One region of the Streptosporangium oxazolinicum genome, then DNA from elsewhere that is predicted to be linked to it. Evidence: riboswitches for the same ligand, from Rfam matches in the RefSeq annotation. Region 1 holds a riboswitch; the other holds the start of a gene.
The links. Region 1 has a riboswitch for glycine ahead of gcvT (glycine cleavage system aminomethyltransferase GcvT). Riboswitches for the same ligand answer to the same signal wherever they lie in the genome.
Positions count from the first base shown of each region.

Region 1 (3,836 bases):
CGCCGGGCAGCACGCCCTCCTTGCCGATGCCGCGCTGTACGCACTCGCTCATGACCTGCCACAGGACGAGCAGCCGGTCGCGGATCTCGGCCTCGGTACGGCCGAAGGCCTGCTCGTTCTCCAGCATCAGCCCGGAGATCGACAGCCCGGTCTCCGCGCACTGGGCGAGCAGCTCCGCGGCCGTGGTGAAGGGGTACGGCAGGACGGTGTCGTCGGGTTTGATCCGGTCGGCGCCGGTGGCGTTCTCGTCGACGACGAAGCCGCCGCCCACCGAGTAGTAGACCTTCTCGCGGATCGTCTCGCCGGACTCGGACAGGGCGGTGAAGCGCATGCCGTTGGGGTGGCCGGGGAGCGAGACCTTGCGTTCGAAGACGAGGTCCTCGCCGATGACGAAGGGGATCTCGCGGGAGCCGTACAGGGAGATGGTGCCGGACTCGCGCATGGCGGCGAGCCGTTCGTCGACCGCGTCGACGTCGACCAGCTCGGGCTTCTCACCGGACAGGCCGAGCAGCACGGCCTTGTCGCTGCCGTGGCCCTTGCCGGTCAGGCCCAGCGAGCCGTACAGGACGGCGCTCACCCGGGCCGTCTTCTCCAGGAGCCCGTCCTGGTGGAGGCCGCGGGCGAACTTGTGGGCGGCGGCCATCGGGCCGCCGGTGTGCGAGCTGGACGGGCCAATTCCGATCTTGAAGAGATCGAAGACGCTGATCGTCATCTGAATCCTTCCAGCGTGGACGGCCACGCGCGCCCGAGGACGCGCGTGGCCGTGACGCGAGGGGGGAGAGGCTTAGGACTCACCCGAGGTGAGCGCGGCGTACTCCTCCGGCGACAGCAGGTCGTCGGCGGAGCCCTCAAGACGTACGCGGAACAGCCAGCCCTCGCCGTAGGGGTCGCTGTTGACCAGCGAGGGGTCGTCCACGACGGCCTGGTTGACATCAACGATCTCGCCGCTGACCGGGGCGAAGATGTCGCTCACCGACTTGGTCGACTCGACCTCGCCGACGGCGTCACCGGAGGTGACCGTCGAGCCGGCCTCGGGGACCTGCACGTAGACCACGTCGCCCAGCGCGCCGGCGGCGTAGGCGGTGATGCCGACGGTGAGGGTCAGGCCGTCATCGATGCCAGAGATCCACTCGTGTTCCTTGGTGTAGTGCAGTTCCTCGGGAATGCTGCTCATTTTTTCCTCCTGTAGAAGGGCAGTGCGACGATCTCGACCGGCTCGTGGCTGCCCCTGATGTCGACGGCCAGTCCTGACGATTGGCCGTTGTCCACGTAGGCCATGGCGATGGGTCTGCCCAGTGACTGGGAGGGCGCCCCGCTGGTGACCTCACCGACGACCGCGCCGTCACCGGCGACCACCACCGGATACCCGTGCCGGGGCACCCTGCGGCCGGACGCGATCAGGCCGACCAGGCGGCGGGACGGCGAGACCTCCCTGAGGGGTTCGAGGGCGGCCCTGCCGACGAAGTCGCCCGGCTTGTCAAACCTCACCACACGGCCCAGCCCGGCGTCGAACGGGGTGAGGCCGGACGACAGCTCGTTGCCGTACAGCGGCATCCCGGCCTCCAGCCTGAGGGTGTCGCGGGCGGACAGGCCCGCGGGGATCAGGCCGTGCGGCGCGCCCGCCTCGGTGAGGGCGGCCCAGACCGGCTCCGCGTCCTCGGCCGCGACGAACAGCTCGAAGCCGTCCTCGCCGGTGTACCCCGTACGGGCGACGAGGGCCTCGCGGCCCGCGACGACGGCGGGCAGGCCCGCGTAGTACTTGAGCCCGTCGAGGTCGGCGTCGGTGAGCGAGCCCAGGATCTCCGCGGAGCGCGGGCCCTGGACCGCGACCAGCGCGTACCGCTCGGAGCGGTCGTCCACCGCGGCGTCGAAGCCCTTGGCGCGATCGGTCAGCTCGGCGGCCACCCGGGGGTAGTTGGAGGCGTTGGCGACGACCATGAACTCGGCGGGGGCGAGCCGGTAGACGATCAGGTCGTCCAGCACGCCGCCCTCCGGATCGACGATCATCGTGTAGCGGGCGCGGCCGGGCTCCAGCGCGGAGAGGTGGCCGACCAGCGCGTAGTCGAGGGCTTCGGCGGCCTGCGGCCCGGTCACGAAGATCTCCCCCATGTGGGAGAGGTCGAACAGGCCGGCCGCCTGGCGGACCGCGTTGTGCTCGGCCGACTCGCTGCCGTAGCGGAGCGGCATCAGCCAGCCCGCGAAGTCGGTCAGCGTCGCGCCGAGGGACTCGTGCACGCCGCGCAGCGGCGTAGGTCGGGACATGTGCGCACCTCAGACAAGGGACAGATGAGAGCATCCTCCCCCTCTGTCGTGGGTGCCTGAGAGTTTCATCCGGGTTTTGCCGGACTTTCACCTTCGGCGAGGCCGTGGGACCTGCTTTCCAGAGGGCACCTACCCGCACGGTCCTTTGCCTTGAGAGGTTCGCGGGGAGGGCTTGCTCCTTCAGGGGTCCTGGCCTGGGTGATCAGGACGCTCTCCCGCACGGGATTCATCGGTGTCACCGGCCAGCCTAACCGCCCGCACCGGCCGAGCGAAATCCCCTCGCGGCACCGATCCGCGCCGGTCAGGGGGTGGCGTGCCGGACCAGTGCCTCGAACAGAGCGGACTCGCCGTCGGTCTCGGGGTGCCACTGGACGGCGAGGGCGAACGGGTGGTCGTCCAGCTCCACGGCCTCGATCGTGCCGTCCTCGGCGTGGGCGGTCACGGTGAGGCCCCCGGCGAGCCGGTCGAGGGCCTGGTGGTGGTAGTGGGCCACGTCCACGGTCTCGGTTCCGAAGATCTTCGAGGTCCGGCTGCCGGGGGCGAGCCACACCGGCATCCTGCCGTAGTGGCCGGGGGCCGGGGCGTGCCCCGGATGGCCGACCACGTCGGGCAGGTGCTGGTGGAGGGTGCCGCCCAGCGAGACGTTCAGGACCTGCATGCCCCTGCAGATCCCCAGGAAGGGCAGGCCCCGCTCCAGCGCCGCCCCGACCAGCCCCAGCTCGGCGTCGTCGCGGAACGGCCGGACGTAGCCGGTCCGCTCGTGCGGCTCCTGCCCGTACCGCTCCGGGCCGACGTCCCCGCCACCGGCCAGGATCAGCCCGTCCAGGCGCCCCGTCAGCGCCGAGGGGTCGCCCGCCGGGGGCAGGATCACCGGCTGCCCGCCCGCGCGGGCCACGTGGTCGACGTAGTCGTACGGCAGCAGCGCGGTGGTCGTCTCCCAGACGGTGAACCGCGCGGGCTCGACATAGCAGGTGATGCCGATGACGGGACGGGACATGATCTCCTGTCTTGCTCCTGTGCGGGAACCGGGCGCCACGAGGGGAGCCCATACCTCCTCCTCGCACGGTACCGACCGGGGCGGGACACGCCGGGGCGACACGCGCGAAGAAAGCCGCGAGGGGCCGCGACGGGGTCTCCGGGGGTCTACAGGGGTCTCCGGGGGGCGACGGTGGGGTCTACAGCGGGGTGACGTACGCGCCGGAGATGCCGCCGTCCACCAGGAACTCGGAGCCGGTGATGAAGCTGGCGTCGTCCGAGGCGAGGAACGCCACCGCGGCGGCGATCTCGGACGCCTCGGCGAAGCGGCCCACCGGGATGTGCACCAGGCGGCGCTGCGCCCGCTCGGGGTCCTTGGCGAACAGCTCCCGCAGCAGCGGCGTGTTCACCGGCCCCGGGCACAGGGCGTTCACCCGGATGCCCTCGCGGGCGAACTGCACGCCCAGCTCACGGGACATGGCCAGCACCCCGCCCTTGGAGGCGGTGTAGGAGATCTGGCTGGTCGCCGACCCCATCACGGCCACGAACGACGCGGTGTTGATGATCGACCCCTTGCCCTGCCGCCGCATGTACGGGAT
Region 1 is NZ_BAABAQ010000006.1:278,002-281,837, forward strand. Features, by position in the region: gene ABD817_RS18770 (L-serine ammonia-lyase) at 1-712, opposite strand, end outside; gene gcvH (glycine cleavage system protein GcvH) at 785-1,174, opposite strand; gene gcvT (glycine cleavage system aminomethyltransferase GcvT) at 1,171-2,262, opposite strand; glycine riboswitch at 2,296-2,390, opposite strand; glycine riboswitch at 2,391-2,490, opposite strand; gene ABD817_RS18785 (gamma-glutamyl-gamma-aminobutyrate hydrolase family protein) at 2,564-3,259, opposite strand; gene ABD817_RS18790 (3-oxoacyl-ACP reductase) at 3,438-3,836, opposite strand, start outside.

Region 2 (3,836 bases), on a different contig from region 1:
GAGCTGATCGCCGCCGCCGAGCTCGACGAGGAGACCCTCGCCGAGCTGGAGGACTACGGCCTGCTGGCCGCCGTGGCCCGCTACTACGACGCCGAGGCGCTGGCCGTGGCCCGCAGCGTCGGAGCGCTGGCCGCCTTCGGCCTGCGCGCCCGCCACCTGCGAGCGGTCAAGGCCGCGGCCGAGCGCGAGGCGGGCCTGGTGGAGCAGGCCGTCGCCCCGCTGCTGCGCCGCCGCGGACCGGGCGCGATCGACCAGGCCGACGAGACGGCGAGGGAGATTTCCGGCCTGCTGCTGGAATTGCACGCCTCGCTGCTGCGTTCCGGCGTCCGTGGGGCCCTGGGCCGGTGAGAACCTGACCAGGCACTCGTACCCCCACGAGTGTTACGTTGAACAAACCGGTCGGAATCCAGCGAAGACGGAGCAGCCCGTGTTGCAGATGGAGGTCGTGGGCGTTCGAGTTGAGATGCCCTCCAACCAGCCGATCGTCTTGCTGAAAGAGACGCATGGGGAGCGTTACCTACCTATCTGGATCGGCATGACGGAGGCCACGGCGATCGCCATGGCCCAGGCCGAGGAGCCACCACCCCGGCCGCTCACCCATGACCTGTTCCGCGACGTGCTCGAAGGGCTCGGGGTCCGGCTGAGCACGGTCAACATCGTCGCCCTGCGCGACGGCATCTTCTTCGCCGATCTCGTGTTCTCCAACGGGGTGGAGGTGAGCGCGCGTCCCTCGGACTCGATCGCCTTGGCACTTCGCACCGGCGCACGTATCTTCGCGAGTGAGGATGTGGTCAGGGAGGCGGGGGTGATCATCCCCGACGACCAGGAGGACGAGGTGGAGAAGTTCAGGGAGTTCCTTGACACGATCACGCCCGAGGACTTCGGCCGCGCGGGGTAGGAATTTCGGTGCATTTACGCTTCACGACGCGCCGAGTAGGGTCGTTGACTGGACTTGGCCCCAGTCCTACGGTGCAAGTGAAACCCGTGGTCGTGCGTAAACCCCCAGATCAGGCCGTGGGATGAGAGAAAGCCGGAGGTCCGCGTGGCGGTCAGCAGCGGCGAGGGTAGAAACGCCGATCAGGATGACCCGAAACGGCGCCAGTCGGCACGTCAGCGCGCGGGTGAAGAGGGTCTGCTGTTCGACGGGCAACCGGTGAAGGTGCCCGCCGACATCGGCTACCGGGGACCGACGGCCTGTTCGGCGGCCGGCATCACCTACCGGCAACTCGACTACTGGGCGCGCACCGGCCTGGTCGAGCCCACCGTGCGGGCTGCCCACGGCTCCGGCTCCCAGCGGCTGTACGGCTTTCGCGACATCCTGGTCCTCAAGGTCGTCAAGCGGCTCCTCGACACCGGCGTCTCCCTCCAGCAGATCCGCATCGCCGTGCAGCACCTGCGCGACAGGGGCGTCAACGACCTGGCCGGGATCACCCTGATGAGCGACGGGGTGAGCGTCTACGAGTGCACCTCCCCCGACGAGGTCATCGACCTCCTCCAGGGCGGTCAGGGAGTCTTCGGCATAGCACTGGGACGGGTGTGGCAGGAGGTGGAGGGCTCCCTCGCGGATCTGCCCGGCGAACGTGCGGAGTCGGGCGAGGGCCCTTTAGGCGATCATCAGGCCGATGAGCTGGCCCGCCGTCGCAGAGCACGACGAACCGGGTAAACTCGGACTTGCCACTGACCCTGTGCGGGAGAGACCCCGACCGCGATCGGGGCGCCGAAGGAGCAACCTCCCCGGAATCTCTCAGGCACCCGGTACCGCACGGACGAGGCAACTCTGGAAAGCAGGCGCGCTCGCCAGGCGCGACTCACCGACGGTGCAAGCCTCCCGTCTAGGGCAGGTGAAGCTCTCAGGTCACGGCCCGTGAACGACGGCCGTGATGACAGAGGGGGAGACCAGGCATACGCCCGCGCCCAGCGCCGGTCTCCACCCCGTCCCGGGAGGCTTCACCAATGACCGACCTGTCATCGCTCAGCGAGCTCAGCTCCCCGCCGTTCGCGACCCGCCACATAGGGCCGGACGACGCCGGCCAGACCCGCATGCTGGAGGCGGTCGGATTCGCCTCCGTCGCCGACCTGGTCGCGGTGGCCGTGCCCGAGGCGATCCGCTCCTCGGGGCGCCTCGGCCTGCCCCCGGCGGCCGGGGAGTCCGAGGCCCTCGCGGAGCTGCGGGTCCTCGCCGGGCGCAACACCGTGCTCACCTCGATGATCGGCCTGGGCTACCACGACACGATCACCCCGGGCGTCATCCGCCGCAACCTCCTGGAGAACCCGGGCTGGTACACCGCGTACACGCCCTACCAGCCGGAGATCTCCCAGGGCCGCCTGGAGGCCCTGATCAACTTCCAGACCGTCGTCTCCGACCTGACCGCCCTCGACGTCGCCGGGGCGTCCCTGCTGGACGAGGCCACCGCCGCCGCCGAGGCGATGACCCTGGCCCGCCGCGCGGGCCGCAGCCCCTCGACGGTGTTCGTGGTCGACGCCGACGCGCTGCCGCAGACCAAGGCGGTGCTGCGCACCCGCGCCGAGCCGCTCGGCATCGAGCTGGTCGAGAGCGACTTCACCGCCGAGCTCCCCGAGTGCTTCGGGGTGCTCGTGCAGTACCCCGGCGCCAGCGGCAGGGTCCGAGACTTCCGCGCCATCGCCGACGCCGCCCACGCGCGCGGCGCCCAGGTGGTCGCCGCCGCCGACCTGCTGGCCCTCACCCTCCTGGCCGCGCCCGGCGAGCTCGGCGCCGACATCGCGGTCGGCTCCTCACAGCGCTTCGGCGTCCCGCTGGGCTTCGGCGGCCCGCACGCCGCCTACATGGCGGTCCGCGACGGCCTCCAGCGCCAGCTGCCCGGCCGCCTGGTGGGCGTCTCCCAGGACGCCGACCGGCGCCCCGCCTACCGGCTCGCGCTCCAGACCCGCGAGCAGCATATCCGCCGCGAGAAGGCCACCAGCAACATCTGCACCGCGCAGGTGCTGCTCGCCGTGATCGCCGGCATGTACGCCGTCTACCACGGCCCCGAGGGCCTGCGCAGGATCGGCCGGCGTACCCACCGGCACGCCGTCGTGCTCGCCGAGGGCCTGCGCCAGGGCGGTGTCGAGGTCGTGCACGACACCTTCTTCGACACCGTGCTCGCCAGGGTGCCCGGCCGCGCCGCGGGGGTCGTCGCCGCGGCCCGCGAGAACGGCGTCAACCTGCGCCTGGTCGACGCCGACCACGTGGGTGTCACCTGCGACGAGAAGACCGAGCTCCTGCACCTGGAGCAGGTCCTGGCCGCCTTCGAGGTCAGCGGCACCGTGCTGGCCGACCTGGACGCCGCCGCCCACGACGCGCTGCCCGCCGCGCTGACGCGCGTCAGCGACTATCTGACCCACCCGGTCTTCCACAGCCACCGCTCCGAGACGGCCATGCTGCGCTACCTGCGCAGGCTCCAGGACAAGGACATCGCGCTCGACCGGTCGATGATCCCGCTGGGCTCCTGCACCATGAAGCTCAACGCGACCACCGAGATGGAGCCGATCACCTGGCCGGAGTTCGCCGGGCTGCACCCCTACGCGCCCGAGGACCAGGCCGCGGGCTACCTCGAGCTGATCGGGGAGCTGGAGCGCTGGCTGGCCGAGGTCACCGGCTACGACGCCGTGTCGCTGCAGCCGAACGCCGGCTCCCAGGGCGAGTTCGCCGGGCTCCTGGCGATCCGCGCCTACCACACCGCGCGTGGGGAGTCGGGCCGCGACGTCTGCCTGATCCCCTCCTCCGCGCACGGCACCAACGCCGCGAGCGCCGTCATGGCGGGCATGCGGGTGGCCGTGGTCGCCTGCGACGACCAGGGCAACGTGGATCTCGACGA
Region 2 is NZ_BAABAQ010000009.1:34,335-38,170, forward strand. Features, by position in the region: gene ftsR (transcriptional regulator FtsR) at 1-348, shown strand, start outside; gene ABD817_RS23205 (bifunctional nuclease family protein) at 428-898, shown strand; gene ABD817_RS23210 (MerR family transcriptional regulator) at 1,043-1,663, shown strand; glycine riboswitch at 1,679-1,771, shown strand; gene gcvP (aminomethyl-transferring glycine dehydrogenase) at 1,954-3,836, shown strand, end outside.
Region 2: another riboswitch for glycine. It lies ahead of gcvP (aminomethyl-transferring glycine dehydrogenase); the one in region 1 lies ahead of gcvT (glycine cleavage system aminomethyltransferase GcvT).